Regions from separate parts of the Clostridium sp. USBA 49 genome, predicted to be linked through region 1. Evidence: a T-box and tRNA genes for the amino acid it is inferred to sense, from the RefSeq annotation. Region 1 holds a T-box; the other regions hold tRNA genes.

Region 1 (3,293 bases):
AAACTGTTTTTAGAGTTTAATGCATCTTTTTTACAATTGTTTAAAATTTTTTTACATTCCCCTCTATTTAATTCATAACCTGCTAGATAATGGGCTTTATCTTCTATTTCATCTATTAAATTTATAATTTTATATGCATTATATAAAGCTTTTAATTTTTCTGATTTAGATTTTTTACTAATTTCTCCTATTTTATTTATCCTATTTAAAAGCTCTTTTAATCCTATATCTTTAGGAGAATCTATAACAATAAAATCTAAATCATAACCCAATTTTTTTAATAAATTAATCTGCATTTCACAATATTCTCCAAATCTGCAAGGACCACAGCTTCCTGTTATTATTATAGTGTCTGCTCCCATTTCTATACTTTGTATGTAATTGCCTATCATAATTTTAAAAGGAAGACAAATCTCTTCTGGTGAGTAATAAGATCCTATTTCAAGAGCCTTTTTATTACTCATAGGTGGAATGACATAATCTATGCCTAAATCATCAAATAATGATTTTGCTGCAATATATACGTTACCCAAGTGTGGAAATGTAATTTTCATATTGAATTCTCCTTTCAAGCATATCTTTATAAGCTTCTAATCTAGTATCAACTCCTGCTTCTCCAGTATGTTCATCTACTTTTAAAACTAACATTGGAAACGCACCTATTCTATCTTTTATAAGCTCTAAAATAACTGAATCTATTCCACATGCAAAAGAAGATATATATACTATTCCATTAATTTTGTTATTTTTAGATAAATATGAAGCAACACCATATGAATTTCTTGCAAAAGTCCAAAATGGCTTTTTATATAACTTTTTTATTTCTTTATCTATAAATTGATTTTCTATATTTTCTTCAGTAATAACTCCTATACCTAATCTATTAAGTTTCTTTACTACATTCATATTTATAAAATCGTCATATACATTATATGGATGGCCTAATAAAGCTACATTAATATCATAACCTTCATCTTTAATTCCTATTTTAAAGTCATTTTGAATTTTTAAAGCATATTCATAAGCTTTTTTTATTTTATTATTATCTTTTGTAATCATTTTTCCAGCTTTTTTAGCAAAATTAAATAATTCCTCTTTGTTAAAAGCATATATAGGGGTATCAATTATTTTAGGTAAATTAGATATACTGTTTATTACCATCTCGGGTAGTCCGCAAAACTTAGGACATATATATTCGCCTTCTCTAATTTGCATTATACGTGGTATTAATAAAATATCACATTTATCTTTAAGTTCAGCTACATGACCGTGAAAAATTTTAATAGGAAGGCAGGCTTCATCTACACAATATTTAACTCCTTCATTTAAAATATTTTTATTTGTATCATCTGATGTTATAATTTCTGCATCTAAACTCTTAAAAAAACTATAAAAAAAAGGATAATATTTACAATATAAAAGACCTTTTGGTATACCAACTCTCATAACTACCTCCAAAATAATTTCTATATTTATTAAATGTTTCCATATTTCCAAATAATATACCGATATAAATAAAATATTTGTATATTATAAAAATTTAGTTTACAAATTATTATTGACAGGATATATCTTTTGCTTTATGATATTTTTGGTATATAATTATATAATTAAACTATGAAGAGGAATAGTAAAAATAAAGGCTTTTACAGAGAGGAAGTTATATGGTGTGAGACTTCTAAAGCTATATTTTGAACCCGCCTTAGAGTTCTGCAATATATAAAAATTGCAGCGGATTCTACCGTTATAGAATTTAAGTTGGATGTTTTTACATCAATTAGGGTGGTACCGCCGATACAGCCTCGGTCCCTTTTGGGATTGAAGGCTTTTATTTTTAAAAATTTAGGAAGGAGAATATAACTATGGCTAAAGAAAATGGAAAAAAGTTAGTTGAAGCAATAACTTCTATGGATGAAGATTTTGCTAAATGGTATACAGATGTAGTAAAAAAAGCAGAACTTGTAGATTATGCAAGTGTCAGAGGATGTATGGTTATACGTCCTTATGGTTATGCTATATGGGAAAATATACAAAAAACTTTGGATTCTATGTTTAAAGAAACTGGCCATGAAAATGTATATATGCCAATGTTTATCCCAGAATCGCTTCTTCAAAAAGAAGCTGATCATGTAGAAGGTTTTGCTCCTGAAGTTGCTTGGGTAACACATGGAGGAAATCAAGAGTTAACAGAAAGGCTTTGTGTTCGTCCAACTTCTGAAACATTATTTTGTGATCATTATTCAAAAATAATAGAATCTTACAAAGACTTGCCAAAATTATATAATCAATGGTGTTCAGTTGTAAGATGGGAAAAAACTACAAGACCATTTCTTCGTACATTAGAATTTTTATGGCAAGAAGGTCATACTGCTCATGCTACAGCAGAAGAAGCTCAAGAAGAAACTATTAAAATGTTAAATATTTATGCCAAATTTTGTGAAGAATATTTAGCTATACCTGTAATTAAAGGACAAAAGACTGATAAAGAAAAATTTGCTGGTGCAGAAGCTACTTATACTATAGAAAGTTTAATGCATGATGGTAAGGCTCTTCAATGTGGTACATCACACAATTTTGGTAATGGTTTTGCAAAAGCTTTTAATATTCAATACACTGATAAAAATGGAAAACTTCAATATGTTCATCAAACTTCTTGGGGAATAACCACGCGACTTATAGGTGCTATTATAATGGTTCATGGAGATGATAGCGGTCTTGTTTTACCTCCAAAGATTGCTCCAACTCAAATAATAATAGTTCCTATAGCTATGCACAAACCTGGTGTTTTAGATAAAGCTAACGAACTTAAAAACAGACTTTCTAAAATTGCAAGAGTTAAAATGGATGATAGTGATAAAATGCCTGGCTGGAAATTTAGTGAATATGAAATGAAAGGAATTCCTCTTCGTATTGAAATTGGTCCAAAGGATATAGAAAATAATCAAGTAGTTTTAGTAAGAAGAGATAATAGAGAAAAAATAATTATTTCTCTTGACGAATTAGAAACTAAAATTCCTGTAGTACTTGAAGATATTCAAAAATCCCTTTTTGAAAAAGCAAAAGAATCTCAAAAATCAAAAACAAATACAGCTACTAATTTAGAAGAGTTTAAAAATATTTTAGATAAAAATTCAGGATTTATTAAAGCTATGTGGTGCGGAGATAGAGCTTGTGAAGATAAAATTAAAGAGGAAACTTCTGCTACTTCAAGATGCATTCCTTTTGAGCAGGAACATATAGATGATACATGTGTATGTTGTAAAAAGCCTGCTAAAAAATTGGTTTATTGGGGA
Region 2 (3,293 bases), 170 kb from region 1:
ACTATTAGCTATGGCCCCTGTCGGATTATTAGGATAATTTAATATTAACATTTTACTTTTATTTGAAATTTCTTTTGGTATTTTGTTAAACTGTGGTAAATATGAATTTTTTTCAAAAAGAGGTAAATCATAAGTATTAACACCCCAAAGGTGACAACAAGTTTTATATACAGGATATGAAGGTATAGGAGTTATTACATAATCACCTATATCACATATAGCTGGTATAATATTATTTATACCTTCTTTAGAACCAATAAGAATTAAAACTTCATTTAATTGAAGTTCTACTGAAAATACTTCTTTATAATATTTAATTATAGCCTTTTTTAATTCTTCGATACCTTCATAAGGGGGATATTTGTTAAAATTTTTTAATTTTAAACTCTCTATAAGGGCCTGTATAATTTCATTTTCTACAGGTAAATCTGGATCCCCTATACTTAAATCTATAATTTTTTTACCTGATTTTAATGCCTCTTTTTTTATCATTTCTAACTTTTGAAAATGATATTCAGATATATTATTTAGCCTATTATTAAAAATCATTAATTTTCCTCCAACTTATTAATTTTTTATTATTTTATTCAAAAAATTAATAAGTGTTACAAATTATTTTTACATAATAAAAGCTATATTGAAATAATAAATTATATACTTATTTTTATTTAATATGTTTTAAAGGCTCATCACTAATATTATTTAAATTATTTAAATATCTGCTTAATGCAAAAAAATAATCAGAAAGCCTATTTATATATTTATAACTTACAGGGTAGTTCCTATTTTGAAATAATCTGGCAAATATTATTTCACTTTTTCTTATTTCTGATCTTATTATATGAGAAAAAGTAGATTCTTTACTTCCAGAATAATAAATAAAAGTATCCATTGGTTTTGTATTATATATTAAAAAATCTATATTTTTTTCTAAAAAATTTATATCATCTTCTAATATATGCTCTTTAGTAAATTCCATTGAAATTTCAATTCCTACTAAATATAACTGATATTGTATTTTTTTTAATATATTATCTAAATCGTATGAATTTGATTTGTCTGTTGTTGTTTCTATATCATTTACTAAACTTCGTAAAAAACCTATTTCAGAATTTACTTTATCTATCTGACCTTGTAATTCTATTTCAATATCTCCTTTAAAACATTTTTTACCTAAAAAATTTGTGGTATAACCATAATCACCACTTTTAGTATAAATTTTATCCATATATTTCTTCCTTTCGTATATGTAATATTTTTTATATGTATATGTTAATTTAAGTTGCACAATCTATGACTATGGAGGTGATTATATGTATAATAAACCTTTAGAAAATATACAAGATGAGAAGTCACAATTTAAAAATGAAGATTCGTTTTTAAATTATAAAAATTCTTACGGATATAATGATAATCTTACATCTAAACTTGGTGGCAATTATATAAAAATAATTGAATTTTACGATGGAAAATTATAATGTGTCTCTAAAAAGTAAATGAAGACTGTAATCATTTAAAGATTACAGTCTCTCTCATGGTCTGGGTAACAGGATTTGAACCTGCGACCTCTAGAACCCCATTCTAGCGCGCTACCATCTGCGCCATACCCAGATAACAAATTTAATTATAACATAAGATATAAAAAAATCAATAAAAATAGGCTTATACAAGCCTATTTTTATTGATTTAGGTAAAATAAATTATTTAAAAATTATAAAATTATACAAATTAATCCGCCCGTACCTTCGTTGATAATCTTTTGAAGAGTTTTTTGAAGTTTTATTTGAACATCTTCAGGCATCTTATAAAGTTTATTTTGAAGTTCTTCTTTAACCAATATTTCTAAAGGTTTTCCAAACATATTACTTTGCCAAATTTTTGATTTATCATTTTCAAATTGATCTAATAATGATTTCATAAGTTCTTCACTTTGTTTTTCAGTGCCCATTATTGGAGATATTTCACTTTCAATATCAGCTTTTATAAAATGGAGTGAAGGAGCACTTGCTTTAAGTTTAACTACACATCTATTACCTTGTTTTACAACTTCAGGTTCTTCTAATTTCATTTCAGATAATTGTGGAGAAACTAATCCATATCCTGTTTCTCTAACATCTTTTAAAGCTTGTGCTACTTTATCATATTCAACCTTTGCTTCATTTAAAGTTTTAATTATAGATAATAACTCATTTTCTCCTTTAATATCGCTACCACATACTTCACTAAGTACTTTATAAAATAAATTCTTTTTAGGATTAAGTATGACTCGAGCAGTACCATTTCCCATATTTATTTCGCTTAAATCTGCTAAATCTAAAAACTCAACTTCTTTAAAATCTTCTATAGAGCGTTTAACATCTCTAACCTTAAAAATTTTTTTACACATATCTTTAACAAGATTTAAAAAGTCGATCTTTAACCAATGCTTTGGTTCTAACTTTTCAATCCATTCTGGAATGTCTATGTTAATTTCAGAAACTGGGAATTCTTTAAGTACAATTTGAAAAACAGTAGCTATGTCATTTTCATTCATATTTAATACATCTAAAGTTTGTACAGGTACATCGTATTTTTCTTCAAGTTCTTTCCTTAATTCTTCAGTTTTAGGATCATTAACATTTGCTGAATTTAAAATTATTATAAAAGGCTTATTTATAGCTTTTAATTCTTTTACTACTCTTTCTTCTGCTTCTAAATAATCTTCTCTTGGAATATCAGTTATTGATCCATCAGTAGTTACTACTAACCCTATAGTAGAGTGCTCATTTATAACTTTTTTAGTTCCAATTTCTGCAGCTTCTTCAAAAGGTATTTCATGATCATACCATGGAGTTGTAACCATTTTAGGACCATTTACCTCTGAGTATCCTAATGCACCTTTTACTATATAACCAACGCAATCAACCATTCTAACTTTAAATTTTACCCCATCACCAATATGAATTTCAACAGCTTCATTTGGTACAAATTTAGGCTCTGTAGTATGAATAGATTTTCCAGATGCACTTTGTGGTAATTCATCTTTAGCTCTTTGTTTTTTATAGGAGTTTTCAATATTAGGAATAACCATTAGATCCATAAATCTTTTAATAAAAGACGATTTTCCTGTTCTTACTGGTCCAACTACTCCTACATATATATCTCCTTGTGTTCTTTCTGCTATATCCTTATATATATCGAACTTTTCCAACGCATTCCCTCCAATAAATACTTACTAACAATATATATATATTTGAGGGAAATAAAATTTATTACTTATTTTTTATAGATTAATTTTACATCATATAAATTTC
Region 3 (3,293 bases), on a different contig from region 1:
CTCTAGTAATTTTTATTGTAGTTGTTACTGTTATGGCAGGCTGCTATAAAGCTATGAGTTTTTATATAGAAGCAAAAAATTATCAAAATAATAAAAACAAATAATATTAAAATAATATTTGTTTTTATAAAAAAATTAATTAATAATTATTATTTATGTGATATAAAAATAAAAGCTATGCATAAAAGATTTTATTTAATTTATGTATGGCTTTTATTTTTATATGAAATATTTTTATATTTTTTAAAATAATTATTTAAATTATATGAAAAATATTTATTAAAATTATAAATATGATTTGAGTACATTAATTTGATTTAATTTGGATACATTAAATTAATAAGAAGTAATAAAATTTATATATTAAAAATTTTATATACTAAGATTATATAAAATAGGAGGATTACTAACATGAAAAGAAAATATAAAAATTTGTGTGATGATATAGTTGCAGGAACATTTGCTGTTATAGGAATAAGCGCTGCTGCTTGTGCCATTTATAAATTTATGAAATGTAAAGAAGAAAAAAATCAGTATTATCAAGAAGATAAAAATGAGTGTTTTCAAGAAGAAAATCCATGTAATTATGAAAATGAAGAACTTAAAATAACAAAAAGTGCAAAAAAGGTTTTATTAAATAAAATAGGAGCTACTTATTCTGAAATAGAAGAAGCACAAAAGAACAATAAAACAGCTTTTGATTTAGCAAAAGAAAAGGGATTTAGTGAAGAACAGCTTAAAATGTTTATAAATCAAGATAGATTTTTATCTATTGATGAATTAGTTTTAAATAGAAAAATAAGCAAAGAAATAGGGGAACACGTAAAAGAAAAAATTAAAGAACATACTGATAGATGGGATGGAAAAATTTTATAATGGTCGGAGTGACAGGATTTGAACCTGCGGCCTCATGCTCCCGAAGCACGCGCGCTACCAACTGCGCTACACCCCGATAAGATTTATATAATAATTATATTTAAAAATAAAAAAAAGTTCAACAAAGATTTAAAAAAGGTAAAAACATAAGAATAAACTATATGTTTATTTATGATTATAACTCATTAATAAAATATATAGGCAATTATCCAATTGATTTATGAATTTATGAGATAGTTTCTGTAAATTATTTAGAAATATAGAAGATATAAAAAAATAAATGAGTTATCGTATGATAACTCATTTATTTTGGTCGGGGTGACAGGGATTGAACCTGCGACCTCATGGTCCCAAACCACGCGCGCTCCCATCTGCGCCACACCCCGAAGTACAATAAGTATTATATTATGAAAATGAGAAAAAATCAAGAGATTTTTATAAAAAATACAATATAAGGTCTATGAAAAAAATACCATAGACCTTATTAAAAATTAAAGGGGGAATCTAATTTATTTTTGTTTTTCTACTTTATCTTTATCTCCTGCACCTTTTGTAGGGACTGTAGAAACTACAAATCCCACTAAAATTGATACAAGAGCAGGTGCTATAATGTTTATATATTGAATGTATCTAGTACGATACATTATAAATGCTGCAATGCCAGTTATAGCCAATGATGCTAAAAAAATAATAATAACAAATTTTGCAAAGGAACTAAGAAATTTTTCATAAATTTTATGTCTTGTTGGACCACTTATTATATTTTTAAACAAAAAGTATGAAGCCATAATAATTATTATATCTACAGCGGCTGCTATTAAAAAATTTTTCATAACTAAGACCTCACTTTTAATTAAGGTAATATTAAATAAAATTTATTATAAAATAGGTAAATATAAAAATATATCAAGTTAGTTTTAAAAGTATAAGTAATATAATCAAAGTAATTTAATAATAAAGTTATACAAAATACTCTTATGTATAGTTTTAACCAATTTTTATTTTTTTAGACATAAATAAAAAAATAAAAATTTAATATCAGTAATTTTAAAATCAATAAAATGTTCTAAAATTTTTATACTATTGCCAGTAGCTTTACTGGTGCTTTTTTTATATTTTTGTTCAGCTATTAATGGAAATAGTTGTATATTAGGGCATTATCATAAAGCAATTATAGACATTAATAAAAAAATAAAAATTTAATTGCATAATTATAAAAAAACGTGTATAATGTTTCGTGAAATATGAAAAATACAAAATAAATATATAAATCTAACACTAAATACAGGGGGTCAAATTTAAATGAAAAAGAGATATTTTAAATTGGCAGCATTTGCTCTTACAGCAATTTTAACAGTAGGATTATCAGGATGTGGAAGTAATAAATCTGCTGGTGATAATACAAACTCAGATAAACAAGTAAAATCAGAAAGTAAATTAGATGAAATAAAGAAAAAAGGAAAGATAGTTTTAGGTACTAGTCCAGATTATCCTCCTTATGAATTTATTAAAGAAGAAAATGGCAAACAAACAGTTGTAGGTTTTGACATAGAAATTGCAAAGCTTATTGCAAAAGATTTAGGAGTTGAGCTTGAAATAAAAGAAATGGATTTTAAAGGGCTTTTAAGTGCTCTTCAAGCTGGAAGTATAGACATGGTATTAGCTGGTATGACTCCAAATGAAGATAGAAAAAAGAGTGTTGATTTTTCTAATGTATATTATACTGCAGTTCAAAAGGTTGTAGTAAGAGCTGAAGATAAAGATAAAATTAAATCTATAGATGATCTAAAAGGAAAGAAAGTTGGCGTTCAAAAGGGTGCTATACAAGAAGAAATTGCAGCTAAACAGATGCCAAATTCTGAAGCTAAAGCTCTTTCAAAAATTTCAGATATAACTTTAGCACTTAAAACTAAGAAAATAGATGCAGCAATTATAGAAGAGCCAGTTGCTAAATCTAATGTTTCTGCAAATAGCGATTTAGCAATATCAGATATAAATTTAAAAACTGAAGAAGCAGGTTCAGCAGTTGCATTTAAAAAAGGAAATAAAGAACTTGTAGATGAGGTTAACAAAACAATAGAAAAACTTATACAAGATAAAACTATAGATAAATTAGTTACTGAAGCAACAAACTTATTTGAATCAAAATAGAATATAGAATATTAAATTAATATTAGAAAAGTTAGGCAGCAATGCCTAACCTACTTTTATGTTTATTTATATTTAACATAAGAATTAAATATGGTTAATTAAAGTAGTTTTTAAATAAATATTATAATATGATTAAAGCATAATAATCTAAAGCATAATAATCTGTAGATTAAATTTTAATTATATTTAAATAAATAAATAAAAAAGATAGGAGGAACTTATTTGGATTTTTCGTTTTTGCCTAAATATTATATGTTTTTTATAGA

The links. A T-box is a leader RNA that pairs with one kind of tRNA and senses whether it is charged. The one in region 1 lies ahead of proS (proline--tRNA ligase), so its partner is inferred to be a tRNA-Pro.
Region 2: it encodes a tRNA-Pro, which carries the amino acid that the T-box ahead of proS (proline--tRNA ligase) is inferred to sense. The anticodon was not compared.
Region 3: it encodes a tRNA-Pro, which carries the amino acid that the T-box ahead of proS (proline--tRNA ligase) is inferred to sense. The anticodon was not compared.

Annotation. Positions count from the first base shown of each region.
Region 1 covers NZ_FUYD01000002.1:50,302-53,594, reverse strand. The annotation lists gene B5D11_RS02120 (2-hydroxyglutaryl-CoA dehydratase) at 1-554, opposite strand, end outside; gene B5D11_RS02115 (acyl-CoA dehydratase activase-related protein) at 526-1,446, opposite strand; T-box leader at 1,609-1,814, shown strand; gene proS (proline--tRNA ligase) at 1,863-3,293, shown strand, end outside.
Region 2 covers NZ_FUYD01000002.1:220,560-223,852, reverse strand. The annotation lists gene B5D11_RS02990 (aminotransferase class I/II-fold pyridoxal phosphate-dependent enzyme) at 1-549, opposite strand, end outside; gene B5D11_RS02985 (cob(I)yrinic acid a,c-diamide adenosyltransferase) at 665-1,228, opposite strand; gene B5D11_RS12620 (hypothetical protein) at 1,314-1,478, shown strand; tRNA gene B5D11_RS02980 (tRNA-Pro) at 1,536-1,611, opposite strand; gene spoIVA (stage IV sporulation protein A) at 1,712-3,190, opposite strand; gene B5D11_RS02970 (NAD(P)H-dependent glycerol-3-phosphate dehydrogenase) at 3,276-3,293, opposite strand, start outside.
Region 3 covers NZ_FUYD01000008.1:25,297-28,589, reverse strand. The annotation lists gene B5D11_RS08615 (hypothetical protein) at 412-876, shown strand; tRNA gene B5D11_RS08610 (tRNA-Pro) at 877-952, opposite strand; tRNA gene B5D11_RS08605 (tRNA-Pro) at 1,187-1,262, opposite strand; gene B5D11_RS08600 (hypothetical protein) at 1,386-1,709, opposite strand; gene B5D11_RS08595 (transporter substrate-binding domain-containing protein) at 2,179-3,027, shown strand; gene B5D11_RS08590 (amino acid ABC transporter permease) at 3,250-3,293, shown strand, end outside.